Regions from separate parts of the Novosphingobium sp. HR1a genome, predicted to be linked through region 1. Evidence: riboswitches for the same ligand, from Rfam matches in the RefSeq annotation. Region 1 holds a riboswitch; each other region holds the start of a gene.
The links. Region 1 has a riboswitch for cobalamin ahead of HWN72_RS21030 (DUF1852 domain-containing protein). Riboswitches for the same ligand answer to the same signal wherever they lie in the genome.
Positions count from the first base shown of each region.

Region 2: it holds a riboswitch for cobalamin, as region 1 does, so the genes downstream of both, HWN72_RS26040 (TonB-dependent siderophore receptor) here and HWN72_RS21030 (DUF1852 domain-containing protein) in region 1, are expected to answer to the same signal.
Region 3: it holds a riboswitch for cobalamin, as region 1 does, so the genes downstream of both, HWN72_RS02125 (TonB-dependent receptor) here and HWN72_RS21030 (DUF1852 domain-containing protein) in region 1, are expected to answer to the same signal.

Region 1 is NZ_JABXWS010000077.1:80,663-90,235, reverse strand. It holds gene prpC (2-methylcitrate synthase) at 1-346, opposite strand, end outside; gene HWN72_RS21055 (hypothetical protein) at 343-648, opposite strand; gene prpF (2-methylaconitate cis-trans isomerase PrpF) at 645-1,841, opposite strand; gene acnD (Fe/S-dependent 2-methylisocitrate dehydratase AcnD) at 1,841-4,471, opposite strand; gene HWN72_RS21040 (acyl-CoA thioesterase) at 4,565-4,972, opposite strand; gene HWN72_RS21035 (methionine synthase) at 5,153-6,181, opposite strand; gene HWN72_RS21030 (DUF1852 domain-containing protein) at 6,208-7,206, opposite strand; cobalamin riboswitch at 7,603-7,825, opposite strand; gene HWN72_RS21025 (hypothetical protein) at 8,293-8,754, shown strand; gene HWN72_RS21020 (DUF4198 domain-containing protein) at 8,865-9,573, opposite strand, start outside.
Region 2 is NZ_JABXWS010000098.1:12,906-22,478, reverse strand. It holds gene HWN72_RS26060 (bifunctional salicylyl-CoA 5-hydroxylase/oxidoreductase) at 1-610, opposite strand, end outside; gene HWN72_RS26055 (hypothetical protein) at 693-935, opposite strand; gene HWN72_RS26050 (PepSY domain-containing protein) at 932-2,461, opposite strand; gene HWN72_RS26045 (hypothetical protein) at 2,458-2,751, opposite strand; gene HWN72_RS26040 (TonB-dependent siderophore receptor) at 2,754-4,904, opposite strand; cobalamin riboswitch at 5,091-5,335, opposite strand; gene HWN72_RS26035 (hypothetical protein) at 5,480-5,779, shown strand; gene HWN72_RS26030 (sulfotransferase) at 5,891-7,036, shown strand; gene HWN72_RS26025 (AraC family transcriptional regulator) at 7,146-8,204, opposite strand; gene pcaF (3-oxoadipyl-CoA thiolase) at 8,368-9,573, opposite strand, start outside.
Region 3 is NZ_JABXWS010000010.1:1,616-11,188, forward strand. It holds gene HWN72_RS02110 (efflux RND transporter permease subunit) at 1-1,616, shown strand, start outside; gene HWN72_RS02115 (class I SAM-dependent methyltransferase) at 1,759-2,559, opposite strand; gene HWN72_RS02120 (Rrf2 family transcriptional regulator) at 2,625-3,074, shown strand; gene HWN72_RS02125 (TonB-dependent receptor) at 3,319-5,361, opposite strand; cobalamin riboswitch at 5,532-5,777, opposite strand; gene HWN72_RS31705 (cold-shock protein) at 6,168-6,845, shown strand; gene rpoD (RNA polymerase sigma factor RpoD) at 7,205-9,244, shown strand; gene HWN72_RS02140 (alkaline phosphatase) at 9,336-9,573, opposite strand, start outside.

The DNA of each region.
Region 1 (9,573 bases):
CGGGCAGCACGCAGCCCAGCGCCGAGACGCCCGAGCGCATCACGTCCATTGGATGTGCGGCGGCGGGGATCGCTTCCAGCGCCGATTTCACCGAGTGGGGCAGGCCCCGCAGGCCCTTCAGCTTGGCCTTGTAGGCGACAAGCTGCGGCGCGGTCGGCAGTTCGCCATGGACCAGCAGATGGGCGATCTCCTCGAACTCGGCGGTTTCCGCGAATTCGAGGATGTCGTAGCCGCGATAGTGCAGGTCGTTGCCGGTCTTGCCGACGGTGCACAGCGCGGTGTTGCCTGCAGCGACGCCCGAGAGGGCGACGGACTTCTTGGGCTTGAAGGGAGTCTCGGCGTTCATGCGGCGTATTCCCGTTTGTGCGTGAGCGTGGTGAAAGTGAAGCGGCCGCTGGCGGCCATGGTGCGCCCGCCGCCGTCCTGCGGCGCGGTGGCGAAGACGGAGACGACGATCGCCTGATGGTCAGCGCTGACCGACCAGGTCTCGAGATCGACGTCGGGTGTGGAGAAGCCCTCGTTCAACTGGACCTGTTCGCACCGGGCGCAGCGGATCGTGCCGGGCAGATGAGCCGAAGCACGATCGGCGGCGGCGCTGACCATCGCGCCCAGCAGATCGAGACCCTTCTCGGGACGGTTGGAGATCATTTCGCACCTCCTTCGAGAACGTCGGCAGGCACGCGAACGCTGCCTTCCATGAGGATGCGGGCGCTGCGGCTCATGATCGCGCGTGCGACGGTCCACTGGCCGTCCACCTGCCGGGCTTCCGCCCCGACGCGCAGGGTGCCCGAGGGGTGGCCGAACGTGACGGACCGGCGCTTGCCGCCGCCCGCCGCGAGGTTGACCAGCGTGCCCGGCACGGCGGCGGCAGCGGCGATGGCGACGGATGCGGTGCCCATCATCGCATGGTGCAGCTTGCCCATCGACAAGGCCCGGACGAGCAGGTCGATCTCGCCTGCGGCAACGGTCTTGCCGCTGGACGTGACATATTCCACCGGCGAGGCGATGAAGGCAATCTTGGGCGTGTGCTGGCGCCTGGCGGCTTCCTCGGGCGTCTTGATGAGACCCATCTTCAGCGCACCGATCGTGCGCAGCGCCTCGAACCGCGCCAGCGCGGCGGCGTCCGTGTTGATCGCCTCGCGCAGTTCGGTGCCGGTGTAGCCGATGGCTTCGGCATCGACGAAGATCGTCGGGATGCCGGCGTTGATGAGCGTGGCGCGTAGCTTGCCGCCTGCGACGAGGGCCTCGGGCACGTCGAGTTCATCGACCAGATTGCCAGTCGGGAACATGGCGCCGCCATCCTCACCCTCATCGGCGGGATCGACGAATTCCAGCACGATCTCGGCGGCGGGAAAGGTCACGCCGTCCAGCTCGAAGTCGCCGGTTTCCAGCACTGCGCCGCCGCTGACGGGGACATGCGCGATGATGGTCTTGCCGATATTGGCCTGCCAGATGCCCACGGTGCGCACCCCGTCAGGTCCGGCTGCGACATAACCCGCATGGATCGCGAAAGCCCCGGCGGCGGTCGAAAGGTTGCCGCAATTGCCAGACCAGTCCACGAAATCGGTGTCGATGGAGACCTGCCCATAGAGGTAGTCCACGTCGTGCCCTTCGCGCGTGCTGGGCGAGAGGATCACGCATTTGCTGGTGCTGGAGGTCGCGCCGCCCATGCCGTCGATCTGGGCGCCGTAGGGGTCGGGGCTGCCGATCACGCGCTGGAACAGGCGGTCGCGAGCTTGGCCGGGAACGCGCGCGGCTTCGGGCAGGTCTTCGAGGCGGAAGAACACGCCCTTGCTGGTGCCGCCGCGCATGTACGTGGCCGGAATGGCGATCTGGCCCATCAGACGGTTTCCGCTTCGGAAGCGAGGAAGTCGGCGGCAAAGCGCTGCAGCACGCCGCCCGCTTCGTAGATCGAGACTTCCTCGGCCGTATCGAGGCGGCAGGTTACGGGAACCTGCGTCGCCGCACCGTCGGCATGGCGGATCACCAGCGTCAGCGTGGCGCGCGGGCGGCGCTCGCCCTCCACATCATACGTTTCGGTGCCATCAAGGCCCAGCGTCAGGCGAGTGGTGCCGGGCTGAAACTCCAGCGGCAGCACGCCCATGCCGATCAGGTTGGTGCGGTGTATGCGCTCGAACCCTTCGGCGACGATGGCTTCTACGCCCGCCAGCCGCACGCCCTTGGCCGCCCAGTCGCGCGAGGAGCCCTGGCCGTAATCGGCCCCTGCCACGATGATCAGGGGTTGGCGGCGCTCCAGATAGGTCTCGATCGCTTCCCACATGCGCGTCACTTTGCCGTCGGGCTCGACGCGGGCGAGAGAGCCCTTTTTCACCGCGCCGTCCACCACCGCCATCTCGTTGACCAGCTGCGGGTTGGCGAAGGTCGCCCGCATGGCGGTCAGGTGATCGCCGCGGTGCGTGGCGTAGGAGTTGAAGTCCTCCTCCGGCAGCCCCATCCGCGCGAGGTATTCGCCCGCCGCCGAACTCGCGAGGATCGCATTCGAGGGCGAGAGGTGGTCAGTGGTGATGTTGTCGGGCAGGATCGCCAGCGGGCGCATGGCCTTGAGCGTGCGCGGGAACGCGGCCAGCGCGCCGACGCCTTCGGTATCCCAATAAGGCGGGCGGCGGATATAGGTGGATTGCGGCCGCCAGTCGTAGAGCGGGCTGGCCTCGTCACGCGCGCGTGGCGCGAACATCGGGTCGTAGACGTCGCGGAACTGCTGCGGCTTCACTGAGGCGGCGACGATCGCGTCGATGTCCTCGTCGCTGGGCCACAGGTCGGCAAGGCGGATGTCCTTGCCATCCACCACGCCCAGCACGTCGTTCTCGATATCGAAGCGTATCGTCCCCGCTATCGCATAGGCGACGACCAGCGGCGGCGAGGCAAGGAATGCTTGCCTAGCATAAGGGTGGATGCGCCCGTCGAAGTTGCGGTTCCCCGAAAGGACGGCGGTGGCGTAGAGATCGCGTTCGATGATCTCGTTCTGGATCGCCGGATCGAGCGCGCCCGACATGCCGTTGCAGGTGGTGCAGGCATAGGCGACGATGCCGAAGCCCAGCGCTTCCAGCTCCGGCAGCAGGCCGGATTCCTCCAGATAGAGGCGTGCGACCTTCGATCCGGGTGCGAAGGAAGTCTTGACCCACGGCTTGCGCGTGAGGCCCAGCGCATTGGCCTTCTTCGCGACAAGACCCGCCGCCACGACATTGCGCGGGTTGGAGGTGTTGGTGCAGCTGGTGATCGCGGCGATCACGACGGCGCCATCGGGCAGCAGCCCATCGCGCTCCTGCGCCACCGCCTTGTCGAGATCGACGGCGATGCCGCGCTCCTCCAGCGCCGAGGTCGGCAGGCGGCGGTGCGGGTTTGAGGGGCCAGCCATGTTGCGCACGACGGTTGAAAGGTCGAACTCCAGCACCCGTTCGTATTCGGCATTGCGCAGGTCGTCGGCCCAAAGGCCGGTCAGCTTTGCATAGTCCTCGACCAGCCGGACATGATCGGGATCGCGGCCCGTCAGCAGCAGGTAGTCGATGGTCTGGCTGTCGATGTGGAACATCGCAGCGGTGGCGCCGTATTCCGGGCACATATTGGAGATTGTCGCGCGGTCGCCGATCGAGAGGCTGTCGGCGCCTTCTCCGAAGAACTCGATCCATGCGCCGACGACGCGGCTCTGGCGCAGGAACTCGGTAATGGCGAGGACGATGTCGGTGGCGGTTATACCCGGCTGGCGTTGCCCGGTGAGGCGCACGCCAACGATATCGGGGAGGCGCATCATCGAGGCGCGGCCCAGCATCACCGTCTCGGCTTCCAGCCCGCCGACGCCGATGGCGATGACGCCCAGCGCATCGACGTGCGGCGTATGGCTGTCCGTGCCCACGCAGGTATCCGGAAACGCGACGCCATCGCGCACCTGAATGACGGGCGACATCTTCTCCAGATTGATCTGGTGCATGATGCCGTTGCCCGCCGGGATCACATCGACGTTCTCGAAGGCGCTCTTGGTCCATTCGATGAAGTGGAAGCGATCTTCGTTGCGGCGATCTTCTACCGCCCGGTTCTTGTCGAAGGCGGCTGCATCGAAGCCGCCATATTCGACAGCGAGCGAGTGGTCGACGATCAGCTGCGTGGGCACCACCGGATTGACCTTGGCCGGATCGCCGCCCTGGTCGGCGATGGCGTCGCGCAGGCCGGCAAGATCGACCAGCGCGGTCTGGCCGAGGATGTCGTGGCATACGACGCGCGCGGGATACCAGGGGAAGTCGAGATAGCGCTTGCGCTCGACAATCTGGGTCAGCGCATCGCTCAGCAGCGCCGGATCACAGCGGCGCACCAACTGCTCGGCGAGCACCCGGGAAACGTAGGGAAGGCCGCTATAAGCGCCGGGGCGGATGCCCTCGACGGCGGCGCGCGTGTCGAAATAATCGACGGCGGTTCCAGCTGACGTTCCAGGGAAGGGCTTGCGATAGGCGTGGTTCATGGGCCTCTTATCGGCAGCGCCGCCGCCTGTGAAAATGGCTGAAAAGGCGAAGACTTGCGGACGGATTTCTGCAAATCTGCAAACTTTGCGAATTCAGGCTGCGGCCGCGTTCTGACGGATGGGGCGTGACTTGCCGTGCTCGTCGACGCAGACCATCTCGAAACGGCCTTTTACCGCGAGCGAGCGTTCGCCGCTGATGAGCCCCTCGGCGGTCATCTCCACTTCGACCGTCAGCGACGAGCACCCTTCGCGCACGACGTAGGCGTGCAGTTCGACGAGTTGTCCGACTCGGACCGGGTGGCGGAACTCGATCTTTTCCGAGGTTCGCATCACCACCGCCGCGCGGGCATGGCGGCTTGCGGCGATGAAGGCAGCCTTGCCCAGCAGGCTGAGCGCAGTGCCACCGAACAGCGTGCCATAGTGGTTGGCCTGTTCGGGAAAGACCATTTCGCACAGCCGGGTCGATGGGGTGTCCGCGGGCAGGGCATGGGCAGTGGGCATGGTGGTATCTCCTTTGCGAAGACAGCCAACCACGCGCCGGGCGCGGGACAAACCCCTGAAAGCGGGAAGGTTGCGAAGGCCTTCCGTGCAAACCCGCGAATGTTGCGAATTCGTAGTGGGTCCAACGCCAAGGAGCCTTGTCAGAGCCCGTCCGGTTCCCGGACGAGCCCTGCGGCTCGTTCAGCCGGCGAGTTCCTCTCTGACGATCCGCGCGCCAGCGCCAAGCGCGTTCAGTTTGCCTCGAGCCACGGCGCGGGGCAGCGGGGCCATGCCGCAGTTGGTGGACGGGTAGAGCTTGTCAGCTTCCACGAACTGCAGGGCCCTGCGCAGGGTATCGGCCACCTCTTCGGGCGTTTCGATGGTGTCGCTGGCCACATCGATGGCCCCGACCATGACCTTCTTCCCGCGGATCAGTTCGATGAGGTCCAACGGAACCCGCGAGTGATGGCATTCTAGCGATACGATATCGATCTTCGACTTTTGGAGATTCGGGAAGGTCTGTTCGTACTGCCGCCATTCCGCCCCCAGGGTCTTCTTCCAGTCGGTGTTCGCCTTGATGCCGTACCCGTAGCAGATGTGGACCGCCGTTTCGCATTTCAGCCCTTCGGCAGCCCTCTCCAGCGTGGCGATCCCCCAGTCGTTGGCCTCTTCGAAGAAGACGTTGAACGCGGGCTCGTCGAACTGGATAATGTCGATGCCTGCCGCCTCCAGTTCCCTGGCCTCCTGGTTGAGGATCGTGGCGAATTCCCAGGCCAGCTTTTCCCGGCTGCGGTAATGGGCATCGTAGAGCGTATCGATCATCGTCATCGGGCCGGGCAGCGTCCATTTGATGGGCTGATCGGTCTGCGTGCGCAGATACCGGGCATCATCGACGAAGACCGGCTGCGGGCGGGCGACCGCGCCGACGACCGTAGGCACGCTCGCATCGTAGCGATTGCGGATCCTGACCGTCTCACGCTTCTCGAAATCGACGCCGCTCAGGTGCTCGATGAATGTCGTAACGAAGTGCTGGCGGGTCTGTTCGCCATCGCCGACGATGTCGATCCCGGCCTGCCGCTGATCGTCCACGGCCAGGCGCAGCGCATCGTGCTTGCCGGCGACCAGTTCCTCGCCTTCCAGCTTCCAGGGCGACCAGAGTTTCTCGGGCTCGGCCAGCCAAGAGGGCTTGGGCAGACTGCCAGCGGTCAAAGTGGGCAACAGTGTTTTCATGTTGGATGACCTTGTGTGCTGTCTTGTCAAAGGATGTGGCTGGCGGCGTAGCCGGCGGACCAGCGGTCCAGATCGGCCTGGTACGGCCGGATGAAGTGCTCTTGCGCAAACCGGCCCTGCTCGATGGCGAGGCGGCTGCGCTCTTCGCGGTCGTAGACGATCCGGGTGGACGAGAAGTCCTGATGGTTCAGGCTGGGCCGGAAGCATTTCCCCGCAGCCGAATTGGCGTTGTAGATTTCGGGCCGGTAGATCCTCTGGAACGATTCCATCGTGCTGATCGTGCCGATCAGTTCGAGGCTGGTGTAATCGCTTGCCAGATCGCCGGTGAAATAGAACGCCATCGGCGCGACACTGCCCCGAGGCATGAAGTAGCGCGCCTGCAGGCCCATCTTCGCGAAGTATTCGTCGGTGGAGGAGAACGCGCTCTGCCGGTACTCGATCCCCAGGATCGGGTGGCGGTTTTCCGTGCGATGGTAGGTCTGGCTGCTCGAGACACTCAGGCAGATGACCGGAGGCTTCGCGAAATTGTCCCGGTATGTAGGCGAGGCCAGGAAGTGCCGGAACAGGTTGCCGTGCAGATCGCCGAAGCCCTCCGGCGTCGCGAACGTAGACCGTCCCTTGTTATGCTCGGCCAGCAGCACGCTGAAGTCGTAATCGCGCACGTAGGACGAGAAATTGTTCCCGGCGATCCCGGCGATGCACGTATCGGTCTTTCGGTCGATGATGCTCGGCTTCAGGATCTCGATCATCGGGAAGGCATCGCCGCCATCGCCCGCAGCAACATGCATCTCGACCGAGACGATATCGAGCTCGACCCGGTAGCGGTCACCCTCGGGATTGTCCCAATCCGCCAGATCGTTGCAGCGGTTGTCGATCATCCTGAGGGCAGCCTGCAGGTTTTCCTGGCGGTGCTCGCCTCTGGCCAGATTGGCGAAGTTCGTCGTGATCCGCGTGTTGTCGGAGGGGCGATAATTCTCGTCGAAGCGAATGCTGCTGATGGAGAATGTGAGATCGTCGTCTGTCATGGCCGGTTGTCCTGAAGATCGCCTGATCGTGGGCGCCAGCGGCGCGCCGGAAGCGATACGGGTGAGGCGAGGGCGTGGGAATGTCGGGTTGGCGTGTGTTGCGGGCATGCACGGTGTCCTGCGGTCCGGCGCGAACGCCGTCCGTCGTTGTGGTTCGGGAATGGGTCTGGATTTGCGGCGCGCCGCGTCAGGCGGGGCTCAGCCCGATGACACGGCGCGCGGGCGCATTCGTCGATTTGCGAAGGGGCGGGACAGGATTGCAAACATCGACCGATCACCTGCTTTGGCCGGGCGGAAGGATCGAAGGAAGAACGCGCAAAGTAGGAGCGGCCCACACGGCGGATAGACTGCGGGCCACGCTTCAAGCGCGATCCACCGGAGGAACCCCCGTCCGAGGAACGTTATGGCGCCGAAGGCAGGTCTCCTGGCTTGCGGGTCATTGCGGCGGTTCCGGCCTTCCCGAGCCTTGTGCAAGGCTCAGTGACACGAAATGGAACCGCCACTCGCCACTTACAGTTGCGGGGGCAGCGCCGGACTCTGCCCCGAAGGGCACCACCGGCTTCCCGTCTTAGCCCCGCCGTCATGCCTGAAGCGGGGAACCTCGACACGCTCTCTCAACACCATCGCCAGCCAACTGTCAACCATCATATAAAGATATCTTTATATGATGGTTTCGATGTGAGGCTATTCCGTCAGCGACGCAGTCCGCGCTCGTACTTGGCCGAGGAGCGGTACACGTGAGGAAAGGCTGGAAAGCTCCTCGAGAACCTGCAAAACTATGATGGTTTCTTGATCTGAACATCGCGGTCGCCGCTGCGGCATTGCTGATTGGCAAGATCTGGAAATGCTCAAGCAGGTTCGCCGTCACAGCGGTGATCCTCAAGTCCATGGAGCAGACGTGACCGGGGACGCCGTGCAGGTGACCGGGCATCAGGCCGCCGCTCAACGACGTGCGGGTCTTCTCCGTCAAGGGTTCGTTCGACTGCCATGTCTGCCGCAATGCAACTGTCCCCCCATGGCGGTTACTGTGGGTACGCGCCTGCACACTCTCGTCTCGCCCGCATATCTGCAGAACTGCGCTGGCGCGTGGACGGCGATGGATGGCGACTGTCCTTCGGGCGATGTTTTGAGGATCATGTTGCCTTGGGTTTGCGAAGGGGGCAGGCGAAGCGTTTCGTACGTGCCGCGTTCTGGCCGCGTGCGCGGATCGAGTGGCGTGCGCTGAACGAGGCGTTCGTCATCTTGGCGCCTGACTGCGGACCCGATTCAGTCGATCTGGCTGATCTGATGGGCCGTCTGGTCGAACTGGCCAAACGACCGCTTACGCCTAAGGAACTTCTTGCGGTGCTGCCGCTCACCAACAAGGAACGCGTGCGCTGGACCAAGGACGGTCGTCTTACCCCCAGTGGATCCGTGAGTATCCGTAAGGGGCAGATCGTATCGGTGCCGACCTATTCGGTATCGCAGGTTGAGCGCCTGCTGGGCGCTCCTCAGGTCATTTGCGACTGGCGCGAAGAAGATGCGCGTCTGGGCAAGGATGGCCACTGACGCCAGCGTCTCGCAATGCCACATTCTCCATGCTCACTGGTTGTCGCCGGTAAGCACGCAAACGAGATCCAACCGCCCGACCATGACGGTCGAGCGGCCGGACGCAAGTATCATTCCGGCTTGTGTTCCAGCGTGAAGCTGAGCGTCGCCGTGAGTTCGACATTGCGGTACTTGGTCGGGTTGTCGCTAGGTCCGTTATAGACGGCATGAATGACATTGAGGCCTTGGTTACGCACGACGAGCGTTACGGTGCCGTCGGTGCCGGTCACGACCTCCTTCGCGTCCGGGTCATTCACGAAGTCAGCGATGAGATGGGCCCCGGCCACCGGCTGCCCCTGGAAGAGAACCTTGTACTTCAGCTTCTGCCCCAGCAGCTTCGGGATCGGGCCTACCGGCACGATCTGAAGCGTCTGGCCGGGCAACGCCGGTATGCTGCCCATCAGTTTGCCCTGGATCCGCACTGCATACTTGATGTTGTTGGTCGAGATTTCGGCGCCGGGCATCTCGTCGAGGCCCTTCTTTTCGTACTCGCCGCCCTTCATGCGCGACCACACGCCGTTCTGCAGAACGGCGGTGACGAAGGCGGGTTTGACTTCGGTTTCGACGAGCATGGCGAGGCCCGAGACCCGGTGCAACACCTTGATCGACGTGCCCTCGGCATCAAAGGCGGCGACCGTGTCGATCAGCGGCTCGCGCTTTACCATGTCCATGTCGTCGGCGCCTTCGCCATAGACGAGCACGATCTGCTTCGAGCGTTCGGTCAGGTAGATACCATGGGCTTGGGCAGGTACGGTGCAGAGCGTGAGGAGCGAGGTGAGG
Region 2 (9,573 bases), on a different contig from region 1:
ATTCGACGATGAAGGTCGAATGCGTCTCGTCGAAGCGGTAGGCGTGCGCCCAGATCCAGCCTGCGTGAGTCTTCTCGAAGATGAAGGCGAAGGCATCGAACAGCTTGGTGGTGCCCAGCCATGAGAACTTGTTGGTCTTGGTCTGGATATCGACGCCGAACTTCTCTTCGTTGGCGGTGCGGACCATCGAATTGATGCCGTCCGCCGCCACGATCAGGTCGAAGTCCGCGAACTGCGACAGGTCCGCGTCGAACTGCGTCTCGAAGTGCATCACGACGCCCAGCTCGCCCGCGCGGGCCTGCAGGATCTGCAGCAGGTGCTTGCGGCCGATGCCGATGAAGCCGTGGCCCGAGGAACTGACGGTGTTCTCGCCCACGGTGACGTCCACGTCGTCCCAGTGCGCGAAGCTGTCGACGATGGTGGCGGCGCTGACCGGGTCGTTCGCCTGCAGGTTCACCAATGTCTGGTCGGAGAACACCACGCCCCAGCCGAAGGTGTCGCCCTTGCGGTTGCGTTCGAAGACGTGGACCTCATGCGCAGGGTCGCGCAGCTTCATCGAGATCGCGAAGTAGATACCGGCAGGTCCGCCGCCGAGGCACGCAATACGCATGGATGTCTCTCCTGAATTGCTTCATGCCTAAACTAATATGGTTGCACGTGCAAGTTGTTTGAGCAGGGAGATCCGGCGAGCGCTACCTGCCGTTTCGCCTGCCGAATATCTCGGGCAGCGCGGCCAGCGGCAGCACGCAGAACAGCCATAGCATCGCGCCGATGAGGGCGGTCTCGGCGCCCGCCATCGATGCGACGCAAGCCAGCGCGAGCAATATGGCGCCGCCTGTCCGCCATGCGTCGGCGCGGTCCTGCGTCTTCGCCCGCCGGATCGCGTGAAATCCCGCCGCAGCCAGCAGCAGCGACAGGTACGTTGCCGCGATCATGGGTTCACCTTCGCGTTCATGCGGCGCGTCACCCTCGCGGCCGCGATCCACAGGACGATGCCGATTGCGGTAGCGGTGAGGTCCGCTCCGGCCCGTATCCAGTCGCCCCTCGGCAGCGTCGTCGTGAGCGGGAGGTTCGCCAGCGCGCTCGTTACCGGGAGCGACAGGCACAGCAGCGCGGCGAGCTGCAGTTGTTCGCCCCATGCCCGGCCCCAGGGGCGCAGACCGGCGTGGATCAGGGATGCCAGCCAGGCCAGGAAGTAAACCGAGGCCGCCATGACGCGCCTGTCATCCATGCCCGGGGCCAGCAGCCGTTCGCCGTGGAGATAGGCCGCGCAGGCGATCACGTTACCGGCTACGGCGGCGACGGTGATCCGGCTCGCCATGGCCTGAAACGGCGACATCGTCTTGCGGGCGCGCTTTTCGGTGAACAGGATCAGTCCTGCCGCGACCATCGCGGCGCTGGCAAGGCCGGTGAGGAAATAGAGCCACCGCGCGACCGGGCCGCCCCACTCGATGAAGTGCAGCCCGGCAAGGAACGCCTGCGTCTCCCTTGCGGGTGAGCGCTTCACCAGCACGCGCAGCAGCTTGCCGTCGGAGCCTGCGAAGTCCACGCGGTCGGGGAAGTTGGCGATGCGGTCGTCGCGCTGGCGCCAGATCTCGACCACGGCATTGGCGCGGTCGGGCTGGCTGACATAGATGTTCACGGCAGGTCCGCCGCCCCAGGCCCGTTCGGCGCGCGGCAATAGCGCCGCGAGGTCCACGGTGCGGCGGGGCGCGCCCGGCGGCCAGTCGCCATCGATGCCGCCGTCGATGTAGAGCGATTGCGCGGCGGCGGTCTGGTAGCCTTTCACATCGCCGCCGTTCAGCATGGCGACTCCGGCGGGAATGTAGGCGTAATAGATCAGGACGAGGCCGGTATAGGCCATCATGACGTGGAACGGCAGCGGCAGCACGGAGAGCACGTTGTGCGCGTCCATCCACGCCCGCTGGCGCGAGGCCCCGGGGCGGAAGATGAAGAAATCCCGGAATATCCGCTTGTGGATGATCACGCCGCTGATCGAGGCGGCGAGCATGGCGAGGCCCGCCGCACCGACGATCAGGAAGCCCAGCTGGCTGGACTTGCGATCGATCCCCAGCGTGTAGTGATAGCGCATGAAGAAGAACCCCGCGTCCATGTCGCGCGGGATGCGGGTGCCGGTCTGCGGGTCGAGCCGGTGCGTGGTGGCCTTGCCCGCGCGGTCGGTCCAGACGAGGCGCAGCACCGGCTCGCGCGGGGTGGGGATGACGATGCGCCACTGCCGTGCATCGGGCGCGACGCGGGTGAGGTACGCGCGGCCCATTCGCACCGCATGGGTGCGGTCGATGGTGACGGGAGAGCGCAGTTCGGGCGTCGTCCAGAGATTGATCTCGGTGTAGAACAACGCCAGCGATCCCGTCAGCAGGACGCCGAACAGCACCCAGCCCAGCAGCAGCCCGCACCAGGTATGAAGCCAGCCCATCGACTGGCGCAGGGTGTCCTTCACCGCCCCAGCCCCAGCAGCAGGCCCATGGGCAGCGCCGTGCCCACGAGCAGTTCGCACCAGATGCGCGTGACGCTGCGGACCGCGAAGGCCCGCAGGATCACCGCGACGAACACCATGAAGGCAAGGCAGGTGGCGAGGATGTTCGCGTCCACGCCGTCCATCGGCAGCACGCGTACGGCTGCGCCGATCCACGCGTAGCACAGCGCGTAGGCGCCGACGGTGGCCGCCAGCACGCGCGCGGCGATCGCGCGCCAGTTCGGCTCTCGCCCTGGCTTCGGCCTCCCCGCCACGGTCAGAACCGCTGCTCGAAGGTGACCGCGACGCTGCGCGGCTCACCTAGGACCCACTGCGAGGTGGAGTAGCTGTTCTGGACGTAGATCCTGTCGAAGACGTTGCGCAAGTTGAGCGTCACGCTCGTCTTCTCTGCAAGGTCGTAGCGGGCCGAGGCATCGACCAGCGTATAGGCCGGGATGCGCCGGGTATTGGCGGCGTCGGAGTACCGCTTGCCGACATACCGCAGGCCCGCGTCCAGATGCAGCGGCTGCACCGGCCGCCATGACAGCCACAGGTTGGCCGCCTTTTCCGCGACGCCGATGGGCATGTTGCCGTCCCGGCTGACCAGCGCGGTGTCGACCAGTTCGTCGAAGTCGTCGTACCGCGCGTTCAGGATCGTGCCGTTGGCGAGCACGCTGAATTCCTTCGTCACCGCCAGTCCGAACGAGGCCTCGACGCCGTAGGAAGATTGCTGTCCGACCTGCACCGACACCGTGGGATCGTTGGCGGATCGGGTCAGGATCTTCTTCTTGACGATGCGATAGCCCGACAGCGTGAACTCGCCGCGTCCGTCCAGGAAAGTCGCTTTGACCCCGGCCTCCCACTGGCGCCCGGTGGAAACGTCGAAGGTGGTCTGCGCCAGCGTCGCCGTGAGGAACGCCGTCACCGGGTCCGCCGCCGCCGAATACTGCGCATAGAGCGAGATCGTGTCGCTGGGGTTGTAGACCAGCCCCGTGCGCCAGCTGGTGCTCGGATAGCGGGCGGTGTAGTCCGCCGCCGGATCGAGGGCATCGTGCCGCTCGGTCTTCGGACGGTCATAGCGCAGCCCCGTCACCAGTGAGAGCCGGTCGGACAGCGAGAGCCGGCTTTCGCCGAACAGCGCCCATTGCTGCACATCGGTCTTGTACTTGTAGCGGGTGCCGAATGTGCCGTCGAGGAACGTGCCCGGCGTATAGTCGCAAGGATCGACGAGGTCGAAGCGGCTGTTGGGCGAACTGTCGGTGCGCAGCAGCGAGCCGGTGTTGTACTCGCCGCCCAGGCTCAGGCGGTGGTCCATGCCAAGCAGTGTATGATCGAACACCGCGTTGAAGCGGTCGCCCCACTGTTTCGTCTTGTAGACAATCTCCAGATAGCTCGAGCGGCGGATCTGGTCGCCGGACCAGGCATAGCCCTCGGCATTGCGCCAGTGCTTGAAGCCGGTGAGATAGTAGGCGACGTTGGTGATCGTCACCCCCTCGGCCGGTGTCCATTCGGCCTTGGCCTGGGTCCAGGCATCGTCGAAACGCAGCGAGCGGTCGGCGATGTTGTAGTTCTTCTTGCGGATGTCCCGCACCAGCTTGCCGTCTCGCAGCGGAGTGCCGTACCAGATCGTCGGGTCGAGGTCGGCGCGGTCGTGCGTCAGCGTCAGCACGAGGTCGTCGCGCGCCTGCCAGCGCAGCGCCGCCGAAAGCGCAAGACTGCGCGATTGCCCGCGCTCCATCCACCCGTCCGAACGGTTGTAGCTGAGATCGACGCGGTACGAGAGCCTGTCTCCGATCGGCCCGCCGATCCCGCCCGCCGCCGCATAAGTATCGAACGAACCGCCGCTGAGACGGACCTCGCCTTCGAACTGCTCGGTATTGGGCTTCTTGCGCACGACGTTGATCGCGCCGCCGATGCCGCCCTCTCCATAGAGGACCGAGGCCGCACCGCGCAGGACCTCGATCCGCTCGGCCATCCACGGGTCGGCGGGGAAGGTCTGCGTGGTCGTCGTGTAGACGCGCATCCCGTCGTAGAGCTGCATCACCGAGGTGTAGCCGGTGAACCCGCGCGAACTCAGCGAGTAACCGAAGGCCGAGCTGTTGTTGATGAGCCCCGGCGCGCGCGCGGCTGCGGCAACCACGGTGCGGTCGCCCAGGCTGCGGATCATCTCCCTGGTGATGACGTCGACGCTGGCCGGCGTCTGCATCGGCGTGAGGCCGAGGCGGCTGGAGGCGTCGGCCTGCTGGCCGAGTTGCAGGACACCCGCCTTGCGCGCGGTGACGACGATGTTGCCCGCATCCGTGTTATTGGCATTCTCCGGCGCCGTCTCGGCGGCTTCCTGCGCCTCAGCCGAAGTCGCGGACATGCCAAGCATGCAGAATGACGCGCCCGAAGCGATCAGGCCGGAAAGAAGCGATCTCGTATTCATGTTGTAACCCCCGTTGCGTTTCCCAGTCGAACGGACAGGTTCCCGCGCAAGGGACGTCCCCCGCGCGGGCGCAGCGGCGGGAAGCGGGCGCGAACGAGCGACCGGCGAAACCCGCCGTTGCGGCCTGGCCGCAAGTTCGTCGCTCAGACGGAGTACACCGTGCCGCGGCCATCCCCTGGACCAAGGCAAGAGCGACCGGACGCTGGCAGGTCTCCTGGCTAACGGGTCGTCGCGCGATGCACGGCCTTCCCAGGCCTCGCAGGAGTTAGCGTCCGGCCCAGTGGCTGCGGCAGGGCACATTGGCCTGCCGCGATATGCATCGCGCTCACCGCTTACAGTTGCAGGGACAGCCTCGGCTTCGAGGGGTAGCCCCTCTCACCGCGTTCCCTTTTAAGCCCCTTTCGGAAGGCACCAACGCGATCGTGTCCCCCTTTTCGGAGGGACGGGCGGGGGATTATTCGCTGCGCGCACGATTTGCAAGCCGTTCGCGTGGGGCCTTCCGAAAGCCCGTCCTGCGAGTTTTCGGTTGCAACCTTGCTTTTCATTTTGGGCAACCCGTGCAATTTGCGGTGCCGATGACTGATCCACGACTCACCCTGATGGAAGCCATAGCCACGCGAAAGTTCGTGACGGCGCGCTACAACGGCAACACGATCACGCTTGCCCCGCACATGCTGTTCGAAAGGCACGGCGATCTTGTCGTCAGTGCCATGAACCCCGCGAAGGCACGCCGCAGCGACGAGGAGCCGGGTCTCGGCCAGTTCAAGCTGGCGGGCCTCTCGTCGATGGAACTGCTGAACGAGCACTTCGAGCCTCTGCCCTCGTACGACGGTACGCCCCCGCGCAGCGATGATTCCCTGATCCTTTCGGTCTGATCGCCCGATATCGCCAAGGTGATCGGCGGGTAGCTTCTAAAGTGTGCCCCATGTCTTCATGATCCCTTCCGAACGCCGCGCGATGACGCGGCACGGGATGAGGGAGAAGACATGCAGGCGCAGGACATCGTCGCAGCGGCAAGCGAACGGACCGGATTGAGCGACTTCGGCGATCCCGCGATCCTCGAAGGGCTTGGCGTGCTGCTGAAGTCCTACGAGGACGAAGCCAGATTTACTGAAGCCGGGATGGCGCGATCGGTCGATGCACTAGTCGCCGCGATGGCGAACCGGATGCGGGTGGAAGACTGGCTGGCGCGCCACCCCGAACTTCTGGAGCGCCCGGTCGAGAAGCCGCTGTTCGTCTTCGGCCTTCCGCGCACCGGCACCACGCTGGCGATCAACCTGCTGGAAGCCGACCCGGCGCGCCGCGCGTTCCTGCGCTGGGAAGCGTTCGATTCGGTGCCGCCGCCGCTGGTGCAGGAACTTCACGCCGGTCCCCGTCACGATGCCTGCCAGACGCGAACGCTGCAGGGGCTGAAGTACGCGCCGCAGATCGCCGCGATCCATTACGAGGAGGCCGACAGCCCGACCGAGTGCCAGTTCGCCATGGCGCCGTCGTTCTGCGCGCAGCTCTACGATTCCCAGGCGGACATTCCGGGCTACCACCGCTGGTTCCTGGACGAGGCCGACTACGCGCCCGCCTTCCGCTACGAAAAGCGGCTGCTGCAGCTGCTTCAGGCCAATGCCCCGGGGCGCTGGACGCTCAAGAACCCCTGGCACCCGTTGTTCCTCGATGCCCTGACGGCCGAGTTTCCTGACGCGCAACTGGTCATGACGCACCGCGATCCGGTCGAAGTGCTGGGCTCGGCCTGCAGCCTCGTCAAGGAAGTGCGGCGGATGTACAGCGATCAGGTCGATCTTCGGGCCATCGGAGAGAATCTGTTGGAGACGTTCGACCTGATGATCGCGCGGTCGAACGCCTTTCGTGCGAAGCACGGGCACGATGCGATCTTCGACGTGCAGTATCGCGATCTGGTGCGCGACCCGCTCGCCACGGCGCAGGGCATCTACGAAAGGTTCGACGAGCCTTTCACGCCGCAAGCCCGCGCAGCCATGGAAGCCTACCTGGCTGCAAACCCCAAGGGCAAGCACGGCAAGCACGAATATGACCTGGCCGAATTCGGCCTCAGCCGCGAAGGCGTCCGCGAGCACTTTCGCGACTATATCGAGCAGTACGAGATCGCGGTGCGGGCGTGATCGATACGGGTGAAGGCATCGTCACCTGACCCTGCTTCGTCATCCCCGCGAAGGCGGGGACCCATCTGACGATCGTGCAACAGGCGCCGTCAGGAGATGGGTTCCCACTTCACGGTAATGACGGTGATATGTTGGAGACGGATGCGCGTAGGCCGCGCAACTGCGTGGGCGACTGGCCGAACCAGCGCCTGCAGCTGCGGGAGAATACTGCCTGTTCCGCGAACCCCAGCTTCTCGGAAATGCCGCGGAAATCGATACCGGTCTGCTGCAGGTAGTACAGCGCCAGATCGCGGCGGACATCGTCCTTGACCGCCTGGAAGCTGGTGCCCTCCTGCTTCAGTCGCCGACGCAGGGTCCGGTGATGAATGGCGAGGGTGCGGGCGATTTCGGCACTGCCGCAGTCGTCCCGGGTCAGCTTGCGCAGGATCAGTCCGCGCACTTCGGCGTCCACGGGTGGACGCTGCTTCGGGAAAGTCCTCTCGATGTAGGCGACCAGATCGCTGCGGACCTGCGCGTTCTGGGTGAGCACCGGGGTGGCAAGATCCCGGTCGGAGAACGTGATCCCGTCTGCGGGCTCGCCGAAGTGCACGTCGCAGCCGAAGTAGCGGCGATATTCAGCCGGTCGCGACACGGGTTCATGCCGAAAATGGATAATGCGCGCGCGGGCATAGTCGCCGGTCATCTCCATCGCCTCGAGATGGCCGACCAGCAGAATCTGTTCGATGGCCTGAATACGGTCGCGGCTGGTTTCGAGAAGCAGTTCGTGCCCGGCAAAGATGGTGCCCTCTTCAGGCTCGGGTCGCAGCCACACACGCGCGGCGCGGCTGTGAGCGTTCGTATGAGCACTGGCGAAGCGCAGGGCGTCCCCGAATGTCTTCGAATTGCGCATGGTATTGCCCAGCGGCCCGAAAATCGCGCCGCCGCGTTGCCGCAACGCCAGCCGCATTCCGAAATCGGGGCAGTTCAGGCGATCTGCGGCAAGCGCCAGTAACCGGATCGCCTGCGGATAAGTCAGTTCCGCAGCGTCGTCGCGAAAGTCCTTTGCCGCCATTCCGACCAGTGGCAGCAGTTCGCCGACATCGCCGCCGAGGGATTGCACCAGTTCCGGGAAATGGCGCAGCAGCGGAATGTTGAGCTTCGAAAACTCGGCATCGGCGATCAGCGGCATCGGCAGGTCCTTCGCACCGCCGGCAGCGTGCGGTGATCGGAGGCGTTCGGCTAAGCGATCCGCCTCTGCGGCTATGGCTGCATCGCCTGTCCACATCGGTCAAGGGACAGGCAGGCCGCCCGGGCGATCATCGAGGATACGCGGGCGGCCCGGCCGAGCGGCGTCAGACCCTCTCGACCGCCAGCGCCAGTCCCATGCCGACACCGATGCACAGCGTTGCGAGGCCGCGCCTGCCGCCGGTCTTCTCCAGCTGGTGCACGAGGCTCATGGCGATGCGCGCGCCCGACATGCCCAGCGGATGACCCAGTGCGATGGCGCCGCCGTTGGGGTTCACGTGCGGCGCATCGTCTGGCAGGCCAAGCCCGCGCATGACGGCAAGGCCCTGGCTGGCGAAGGCCTCGTTCAACTCGATCGCGTCGAAGTCGCCGATGGTCAGGCCAAGCCGCTCCATCAGCTTAAGCGTCGCGGGCAGGGGGCCGATCCCCATGACGCGCGGCTCGACGCCGACGGACGCCATGCCGAGGATACGCGCGCGCGGCGTCAGCCCATGTGCCCTGGCCGCCGCCTCGCTGGCGACGAACATCGCCGCCGCGCCGTCGTTGATGCCGGACGCATTGCCTGCCGTGACGGTGCCTTCGGGACCGAACAAGGGCTTCAGCTTGGCCAGCGTCTCGATCGTGGTGTCGGCGCGGGGATGTTCGTCGATCGACACCTCCAGCGTCTCGTCGCGCCTCTTCCCCGGCACGGTGACGGGGACGATTTCTTCCGCGAAGAAGCCGCTCGCCTGCGCCGCGGCGGCGCGCTGCTGGCTGCGCAGGGCGAAGGCGTCCTGGTCGGCGCGGCTGATGCCGAAGTCCTCGGCAACGTTTTCGCCGGTGCGCGGCATCGTCTCGGTGCCGTAGAGCGCGTCGAGCGCCGGGTTGACGAAGCGCCAGCCCATCGTCGTGTCTTCCAGCTTCTGCGCGCGGCCGAAGGCGCTGTCGGACTTGCCCATGACGAAGGGCGCGCGCGTCATGCTCTCGACGCCGCCCGCGATGGCGAGCGCCATCTCGTCGTTGCGAATGGCCCGCGCCGCAGTGCCGACCGCTTCGAGGCCCGAAGCGCACAGGCGGTTGAGGGTGACGCCGGGGACGGTGTGCGGCAGGCCCGCCAGCAGCAGGCTCATGCGCGCGACGTTACGGTTGTCTTCACCGGACTGGTTGGCGCAGCCGTAGAAGACCTCCTCGATGGCGGCCGGGTCGAGCGAGGGGTTGCGCGCGATCAGCGCGCGCATCGGCACGGCGCCGAGGTCGTCGGCGCGCACTTTCGAGAGGCCGCCGCCGTAGCGACCGATGAGCGTGCGTACGGCGTCGCAGATGAAGGCTTCGGT
Region 3 (9,573 bases), on a different contig from region 1:
TCGAACGCTACGACATGGCGGAAAAGCACATCGTCTGGATGGACCGTCTGCGCGATGGGTATCGCAGCACGGTGGAGAAGGCGCTGCCGCGCACCAAGGCGGTGGTTGTGGCCTCCGGGCTGGCGCTGGTGCTGGCCTTCCTGATGATCCCGCGTCTGGGTTCTGAGTTCCTGCCCAAGCTGGACGAAGGCAACATCTGGCTCACCGTCCAGCTCACGCCCTCGGCCTCGATGGAGACCACGCGCAAGGTCGAGAAGCGTGTGCGCGCAATCATGCTTTCCTACCCGGAAGTAGCGCATGTCGGCTCCGAGACCGGCCGCCCGGACGACGGGACCGACCCCAAGGGACCGTCCAGCCTGCAGATGCTGATCGACCTCAAGCCGCGCAGCGAATGGCGTTCCAAGTTCGGCTCGAAGGCCGCGCTTGAGGATGACATGCGCAAGCAGGTGGACAAGATCCCCGGCGTACCCACCAATTTCAGCCAGGTGATCGAAGACAGCGTCGAGGAAAGCCTTTCGGGCGTGAAGGGCGAAATCTCGGTGAAGATCACCGGGCCGGACCTCAACGTGCTGGAGCAACTGGGCGAGCAGACCGCGCGGGTGGTGGCTGCGGTGCCGGGCGCGTCGGACGTGGATGCCGTGAAGATTGGCGGCCAGACCGAAGTGCGCGCCGTGCTCGACCGGGATGCGATGGCTCGTTACGGCCTCAACGCAGACGATGCCAACACCGCCATCGCCACCGCCTTCGGCGGCGCGACGGTCGGCACCGCTTACGAAGCGGATCGCAACTTCGACATCGTCGTGCGCTTTGCGCCGGATCAGCGCAACGCGGTGGATGATCTCTCGCATCTACAGGTGCCGCTGCCACAGGGCGGCACGATCTCGCTGGGTGAAATCGCGCAAGTCTCGGTTCAGGTCGGTGCATCGCGCATCAGCCGCGAGAACGGCAGTCGCAACGTGGCGATCAAGGCCAACGTCGACGGGCGCGACCAGGGCAGCTTCGTGGTCGATGCGCAGAAGGCGGTGAAGGACAAGATCAAGTTGCCGTCGGGTTACCAGATGACCTGGGGCGGCCAGTTCGAAAACCAGCAGCGCGCCATGCAGCGTCTGGAGGTGATCGTGCCGATCGCGCTGTTCGGCATCTTCATCCTGCTTTTCGGTGCATTTCGCTCGGTGCGCTCCGCCTTGCTGATCCTTGCGATGGTGCCTTTCACCACGGTCGGCGGCGTCACGGCGCTGGCGCTGGCGGGGCTCCACATGTCGGTGTCCGCAGCGGTCGGCTTCATCGCCGTGGCGGGCATATCGGTGCAGAACGGTGTCGTCATGCTGGAGCACATCACGCACCGCTACGAGAACGGCGATGTCTATCGCGTGGCCGTGCTTGAAGGCGCCATCGACCGCCTGCGGCCGATCCTTATGACGGCGCTGATGGCCGGTTTGGGCCTGCTGCCGGCGGCCCTCTCCACAGGCATCGGTTCCGAAACGCAGCGACCATTCGCCTGCGTGATCGTGGGCGGCATCATCTCCGCCACCGCATTCATGCTCCTGCTGCTGCCGATGTCCCTGCTCTGGCTTTCCGGAGAAGAGAAGAGGCAGGAGAAGCATGCAGATATTTGATCTTCAGTCTTCGCTTGGCCCTCGCTGCACTAGCAACTGCCGATGGCCTACATCTGTATGGCGGAACTCGATCGCTGGACCCCCGAAAAGGGTCGAGTACGGCGCTCTCCAATCCCGACCAGTCGCGCACGATCCCGGCATATCAACGCTGAGCGACCACGATCAGCGCGGTTGAAGGGATCGGCAATACGGAGCGTTCGCCCGCCATCTGCCTGACCTCGGTAATAACTTCTGCCTTTTCCCCATCATTGAGGCTCGTCCAGTCGGGCGACATGCCGAACAATGTATCGGGATCGTCGAGTGCCCCGACGTCGAGCTCATAATCATGCGTCACTGGCTCGATCCGGGGATCGCGATAGCCCGCAAGGATCATTTCGCGAGCGAAGTTCCCCGGATCGCTGAGGACGCCGACGGCTTCCGGCATTGCCATGCCATCACGGCCGGGGAAGAGCTTTCGACGGATATCTCCGAGCAGAAGAAAGGTCGCGGCACCGCGTTGTTGCCAGGTTGCCACGATGCCGTGGCCGCCAGGGCGCGTAACGCGGGCCATTTCGGCCAACCCCTTGCGCCAGTCGGGAAACATGATGACCCCGAAGATCGAGAAGACGGCGTCGAACCCTCCGTCTGGGAGCGCAAGGTTTTGCCCATCCATTGTCTTGGCCTCGACATTGGGGTGACCGGTGGCGGCGATACGAGCGACCATGCCTGGAGAAAAGTCTGTTGCCAGCACCTTCGCGCCTGTTCGCGCGGCAGCCAGTGCCAAAGCACCGGTGCCTGCGGCTATGTCCAGCACGTGGCTGTCGGACCCGAGGGATATTCTCGCAACCGCCGCCTCGGCATAGCGAGCAGTGAAGGGGTGCGCAGTCTTCTCATAGTGCCGAGCGGCAGCATCCCAGTGATCAGGGTTCTCGAACTCTCGCATTTCGAACGCTCCACGAATCATGTAACATAATAAGTATCGTGAAACATGATGCTTGCCAATCCGGCTGGAATGCGAAGAATCGAAATATGCGTAATGACAGTCGCCTTTCGCGAATGCTCCACGTGCTGCTCCATATGGCGCGGCATGAGGGGGCAATGACGTCCGAAACTATCGCAGAGATGCTGGGAACCAATCCCGTTGTCGTCCGACGCACGATGGCTGGTCTGCGCGAGGCAGGGTATGTGCGCTCGGAAAAAGGGCATGGTGGCGGTTGGGCCATCGCGGCAGACTTGGAGACCGTGTCGCTCCTCGACGTACATCGAGCGGTAGGAGGACCACGCATCTTTGCTATCGGCAGCGAGCATTCCAATCCTGATTGCGCGGTTGAGGCGGCTGTCAACGAGGCGCTGGCGGAGGCGCTTTCGGAGGCGGAGGCTTTGCTGGTCGCCCGGCTGGGTGCTGTGAAGCTCGCTGACCTGGGCCGAACCTTTGATGCGCGCAGCGCTTCCGAGATGGCGAGTGCACATTCAGCCTGATCGGCCTTTCTTCCAACCCTGCATGCGCCCCACGATCCGGTCCAGCGGCAGGCTGAGGCCAGTTGGCGGGTTGTATGCGCCAGCCGCAAGACAGGCCTCAATGTCGCTTATGGTCTCGCTCGTCGCTTCCTGCGGTACGGTGTAGATGTACACGAAGCGTAGCACGCATCCCCGGATCATGGCCCGGATAAGCGGCAACCGACACTCTATCCCGTCGAATGACGGGACAGGGCGTGGCTGGTGATCAGAACGTGTAGCGTGCGCCGATCTTGAACGTGCGTGGTTCGATCACGCGGCTGAGACGTCCCTCGACCGGGCCATTGGTGTCGAACGCCGGGATGTAGGACTCGTAGTAGTACGCGATGTCCTTGTCGCGGCTGTCGAAGATGTTCAGCACCTCCCCGTAGATCTCGATCTTGCGGCCCTTCCATGCGGCGCGGGCGTTTACGATCGTGCTGCCTTTGTCGCGCAGCGAGTTGTCCTCGATCAGCGGGTAGGGGCCGAGATGCCGGACGCGCACGCTCGCCTCCCAGGGGTCGAGCACGATAGCCGCGCCGGCGGAGACCGCGTTCTCGACCGCGTTGGGAATGCGATCTCCGTTGTCGTAGCGCGAGTGGCTGGCGACATAGCTGCCGTCGAGCGCCAGCCACGGCAGCGGGCGCCAGAACCCGACCACCTCGTAGCCATGACGCTTGCTGGCGCCGGTCGGCTCCACCGCGTTGGAATCGCCGACGAAGCGCAGTTCGCTGCCCACGTCGAGCCACCAGTACGTCGCGGTCAGTGAGACGGTGCCCAGTTGCAGGCGCCCGCCCAGTTCCTTGCCGGTGCCGCGCACCAGAACGGGCACGGGCGATTCCACGTTCACCGCACCGCGCACGTCGTTGGAGTGAAAGCCGCGGCCCCAGTTGGCATAGACTTCGAACTGCGGGACGATCTCGTAGGCTGCCGATACCTTGGGTGAGACGATCGAATCGTGTCCGCTGCCGGCTCCCAGTTCGGTCGCCATGGCGTCGCGCGCGCGGACGGTGTAGTGGTAGTAATCGCCTCGCAGGCCTCCGGTTAGCCTGAGGCCGGGTAACGGCTTCCAGGTCGCTTCGCCATAGAGCGCGCCGGACAGTTCCTCGACGTGATATCGACCCAGCGAGGACAAAAAAGCGCGGGTTTCGGTGCGATTCACCCCGACGTCGCCGATGTGATCGTAGCGATTTTCAGTGCCAATGCCCAGTTGCAGCGTCGAGCCCAAAGCCCATTGCTTGCGCGCGGTGACACCCACGACCCAGCGCTTGTCGAACTGGTCGATCTGCGCGCTGGTGCCGTCCGGATCGGCATAAGTTGGGTTCGAATACATGTTCCAGTCGTAGTACTGGGCATAGACATTAGCGCTCCAGTTCGGCTGTCGCACCGCGACGTTGCCGACGAAGCGCGTTGCGCGGCCACGCGCCGAAGGATCGGGCGAGCAGAATTCGTCAGGGCACAGCGCACTGCCGATGATCCGCTCGGGGATCTGCTCGGTCGGCCGCCAAGTGGCGTGGTAGGCGTGGAGCGATGCTTCGACGGTGCCTTCGCCAGCGGACACGATGTACTTCGCAAAGCCGGAGTAATGCCGCAGATGCTCGGCCTCCTGCCAGGGACCATCATAGCGCTTGGCCTGCCCCACCAGCGTGAGACTGCCACCCGCCACATCCTTGATGGTGCCACCGGCGGCCAGCCGCCCCGACTTGTACGATCCCCCCTCGACCGAGATCCACGGGCGGTCGAACCCATCGATGGTCGTCATGTAGGCCGCGCCGGCCAGTGCAAAGTCGCCGCCATCTGCACGGTACGGCCCCTTGCGGAAATCTTCGCGGGCGACGATCTCGGGGATCAGGCCGTTGAGATCGAGATAGCCTTGGCCATGCCCGTGGCTGCGCAGGTTCATCTGCACGCCATCTATATAAGTCGTGAAGTCGGTGCCGTGATCGAGGTTGAAGCCGCGCAGGAAGTACTGGTTGGCCTTGCCGCTGCCCGAATGCTGCGCCGCTACCATGCCGGGCACCGCCTCAAGCAGTTCGGCGACCCGCAGAAGCGGACGGACCAGCAGGTCGGAACCGCCGACGCTGCCCTCGCTGGCGGCATGGGCGGTGCCGATCTTGGCCTCGCCGCGTCCGAACACCACGATTTCGCCGGAACCGCCATCCGCGCCGCCGGCGGGTGCCTCTTCGGCGCAAGCGGGCATCGTCGCCAGCGCCATTGCGGTACCTGCCACGATGCGCACCAGCGCAGCGCTTTTCATCAAATTCATCATCATTCCCCCCGACGCCTGCGACTGGGTGGGAGGCTTGCCGCCATCAAGACGGTCGACGCGCGCCGGCGGTCGGACGCCGCGGGCGACCGTCTGCGCGAACCGATGCGGCCTCCACCGCTGGTTCGTCGCTCGAACGGAATGATTCCGGGCCTTGGCCACCCCCTGGACCATGGCATGAGCGACCAGACGCAGGCAGGTCTCCTGGCTCACGGGTCAATGCGACGATGCAAGGCCTTCCCAGGCCTCGCATGTTGCAGCGTCCGGCCCAGTGACTGGCGGCAGGAACCTTTGCCCCACCGCACATATGCATCGCGCTCACCGCTTACAGTTGCAGGGACAGCCTCGGATTCGAAGGGCATGCCTTCTCACCGTGTTCCCTTTTAAGCCTCTTTCGAGGCACCAGCGCGATCTTGTCTGCACCAATGAAGGGCAGATATGGCGCGCTATCTCAAACGGTTTCACGGCACAAGCCTGTCTGTATGGCGTCCAGGTACGGCCTGTATCCTGAACTCCCGACTAGCGATGCCAGGGCTGACGGGCCGCTCCGGGGAGCAAAATTTGCTTCCGAGCGCCTGGCAAGGGTCGGCGACGGCCGGATCGATTGTCGAATTGCGTGAAATTTCGGTCATCGCTGTGCTAAAGTCGCCTCCGTGCCATGCATCGCAGCCGATCGCAGAACTCTGGTCGCCAAGACGTCGTTGCGCTGCTATCGCCTTTCATCCTGCACCCTGAAACGGGTTCTGCGGCCTTGCGTGCTACGTTCACTCGCGAGGATAGGTTTCTCGGACTTAGCTTAAGGTACTTAAAAGATGACATTCGACAGGGGAAATCGCGGCCAAGGTCGCGACCGGTTCGGCGGCGGCGATGATCGTTGGGGCGGCGGCAACGATCGCTTTGGCGGTGGTGACCGCTTCGGTGGCGGCCAGCGTGGCGGCTTCGGCGGATCGCGAGGCGGCGGTTTTGGCGGTGGCGGTGGCGGTTCGCGCGGCGGCCCGGGCCAGGTTGTCGGTCAGGGCCGTGGGACGGTCAAGTTCTTCAACCCCGACAAGGGTTTCGGCTTCATCCAGCTTGAAGGCGGCGGCGACGATGCATTCGTGCACATCAGCGCCGTGCAGTCCGCCGGCCTCGAAACGCTGGCGGAAGGTCAGCAGCTGGAATTCCAGCTGGTCGAGCGAGGCGGCAAGATTTCCGCTTCCGAACTGACCATCGTGGGCGAGGTCATCGTTGCCGAACGTCGCGAGCGAAGTGCCGCACCTGTTCAGAATCAGTCCACTGGCGAGAAGGCCACCGGCACCGTCAAGTTCTTCAATAGCATGAAGGGCTTCGGCTTCATCGTCCGCGATGACGGCCAGCCTGATGCGTTCGTGCATATCAGCGCCGTCGAGCGCTCCGGTCTGCATGGCCTTTCGGAAGGCGATCAACTCGAATTCGAAATCGAGATCGATCGTCGGGGCAAGGCGTCGGCCGTGAATCTGGTCCAGCGCTGACTGATCTGGCCATGGCTGCCGCAGGAGGTCATGGCCTCATCTCGGGCTTTCCTCGATCGCATCGCGATCGGCGACGGACATCGAGCGGCTTATGTCGAAGGCCTTGATCAAAGCTGCCTTCGACAGGCCGACTGCGGGACGAGGGACGTGTTTCCTTGATTCGAACGTGCAGCATGCGGGCGGACCAGCTTCCTCCTGGAACCGATGTCCGGCCGCATTGCTTGAACCTTAGACCTGAAGTGGTTCATCCCTGCCTGTAGGCCGCCCTTCACCGGCATCATCAGGCTGATGATCTGAGAACCTAGCCTTGTCCTGGCGTCACCATCGTCATGAAAAGGCCAATAACGACAACGGATTGCATGACTAACGACGATCGCAGCGGCGACAACGACTCTCCTCTTCTCGACCTGGACAAGGGTTCGGTCCAGCGGTTCATCGCGCGCGCCAAAAGCCAGGGCGTCATCACGGTCAAGGAGTTGAATGCCGCGCTGCCGCAGGACCAGATGACCACCGATCAGATCGAGGACATCATGGCCGCGATCTCGGAAATGGGCGTCAAGATCGTCGAGAACGACGATGATGACGATGAGGACGGTGAGCAGGAAGACGGCGTGGAAGCCGTCGATGGCGGCGATGACGATTCCGGTTCGGATACCGGGTTCGACGAAGGCAATTCCCGGCGCCGTCCCGGCGAGACCCGCAAGGCGGACACGCTCGCGCGTTCCGACGACCCGGTCCGCATGTACCTGCAGGAGATGGGCGCCGCCGAGATGCTCAGCCGCGAGGGCGAGGCTGCCATCGCCAAGCGCATCGAAGCCGGCCGCGACATGATGATCATGGGGCTTTGCGAAAGCCCCATGACCTTCCACGCGATCATCGGCTGGTCCGAAGCGCTCAACAACGGCGACATGCAGCTTCGCGAGATTCTCGATCTCGACGCGATGCTCTCCAAGGAGCCGCAGCCCGAAAATCTGGCCGAAAACGGTGAGGGCGATGGCGACGGCGAGATTTCCGCTGCCACCGCCGGGCCTTCCTTCAAGGACGATGACGATTCCGGCGAGGACAACTCGGAGGAAGTCGACGAGGACGGCAATCCGATCCCCAAGCGTCAGGTCGAGGACGATGAAGAGGACAACACCCTCTCCCTCGGTCAGATGGAAGCCGCGCTTACGCCGGAGGCGCTGGAGAAGTTCGCGCTTATCACCGAACTGTTCCGCACCTTCGAGCGCCTGCAGAGCGATCGGCTCGACGCGCTGGCGCTGGGCATCGATTTCCCGGTCGCCAAGGAAGACCAGTACCTGCAACTGCGCGAGGATCTCACCGCGCAGGTGGAATCGGTGCAGTTCCATGCGGCCAAGATCGAGTATCTGGTCGACAACCTCTACACCTTCAACCGCCGCCTGACGACGCTGGGCGGCCAGATGCTGCGTCTGGCCGAGCGTCACAAGGTGAAGCGCGCCGATTTCCTCGAAGCCTACACGGGCCGCGAACTGGACGACGCCTGGGTCGCAGAAGTGGCCGGGAAGGACAAGAAATGGGCTGCCTTCGCAGAAAACGAGGCTGAACCTGCCGAGCGCATCCGTCTGGAAGTCTCGGACATCGCCACTGCCACCGGCATGGCGCTCCCCGAGTTCCGCCGCATCGTGAACATGGTCCAGAAGGCGGAGCGTGAAGCGCGCATCGCCAAGAAGGAAATGGTCGAGGCGAACCTGCGTCTGGTGATCTCGATCGCCAAGAAGTACACCAACCGCGGTCTGCAGTTCCTGGATCTCATCCAGGAAGGCAACATCGGGCTGATGAAGGCTGTCGACAAGTTCCAGTACCGCCGCGGCTACAAGTTCTCGACGTACGCGACCTGGTGGATAAGGCAGGCGATCACGCGTTCGATCGCGGATCAGGCTCGCACGATCCGCATCCCGGTCCACATGATCGAGACGATCAACAAGCTGGTGCGCACCAGCCGTCAGTTCCTCCATGACCAGGGCCGTGAGCCCACGCCCGAGGAAATGGCCGAGAAACTGTCGATGCCGCTCGAAAAGGTGAAGCGGGTTCTGAAGATCGCGAAGGAGCCTATCTCGCTCGAAACGCCGATCGGCGATGAGGAAGACAGCAGCCTTGGCAACTTCATCCAGGACGAGAACGCCGTAATCCCGGTGGACGCGGCGATTCAGGCCAACCTGAAGGAAATGATAACTCGCACGCTGGCATCGCTGACCCCGCGTGAGGAGCGTGTGCTGCGCATGCGCTTCGGCATCGGCATGCCAACGGACCATACCCTGGAGGAAGTCGGCCAGCAGTTTTCGGTGACTCGCGAGCGTATCCGACAGATCGAGGCCAAGGCGCTGCGCAAGCTCAAGCATCCGAGCCGTTCACGCATCATGCGAGCGTTCCTCGACTAAGCACAGGCCGTTCAACATCACAGGCACGCGGCTGATACGGACGCAGGGCGATCCCCCCGTCCGTGTCGGTTGGCATCGTTCGTGGTTCAGATCAGGCGAAGCGTACGCGGTTGCCGTCGCGGCGGAAGTCGTCCTTGCGAATCACGCTTGTCGTGTAGTCGCGCGACAGGACGGTGCTGACCGCGACGAAGTTGGCTGTGCCGGTCTTACGGCCGAACTGCATGCGGACGTAGCCCTGATGCATGTTGTCGGTCCATACCACCTCAGGCATGTGATCGGCGTAGGCCTTATCGAGCTTGGGCGACATGTCCTCGCCAAAGCCGCTGTCC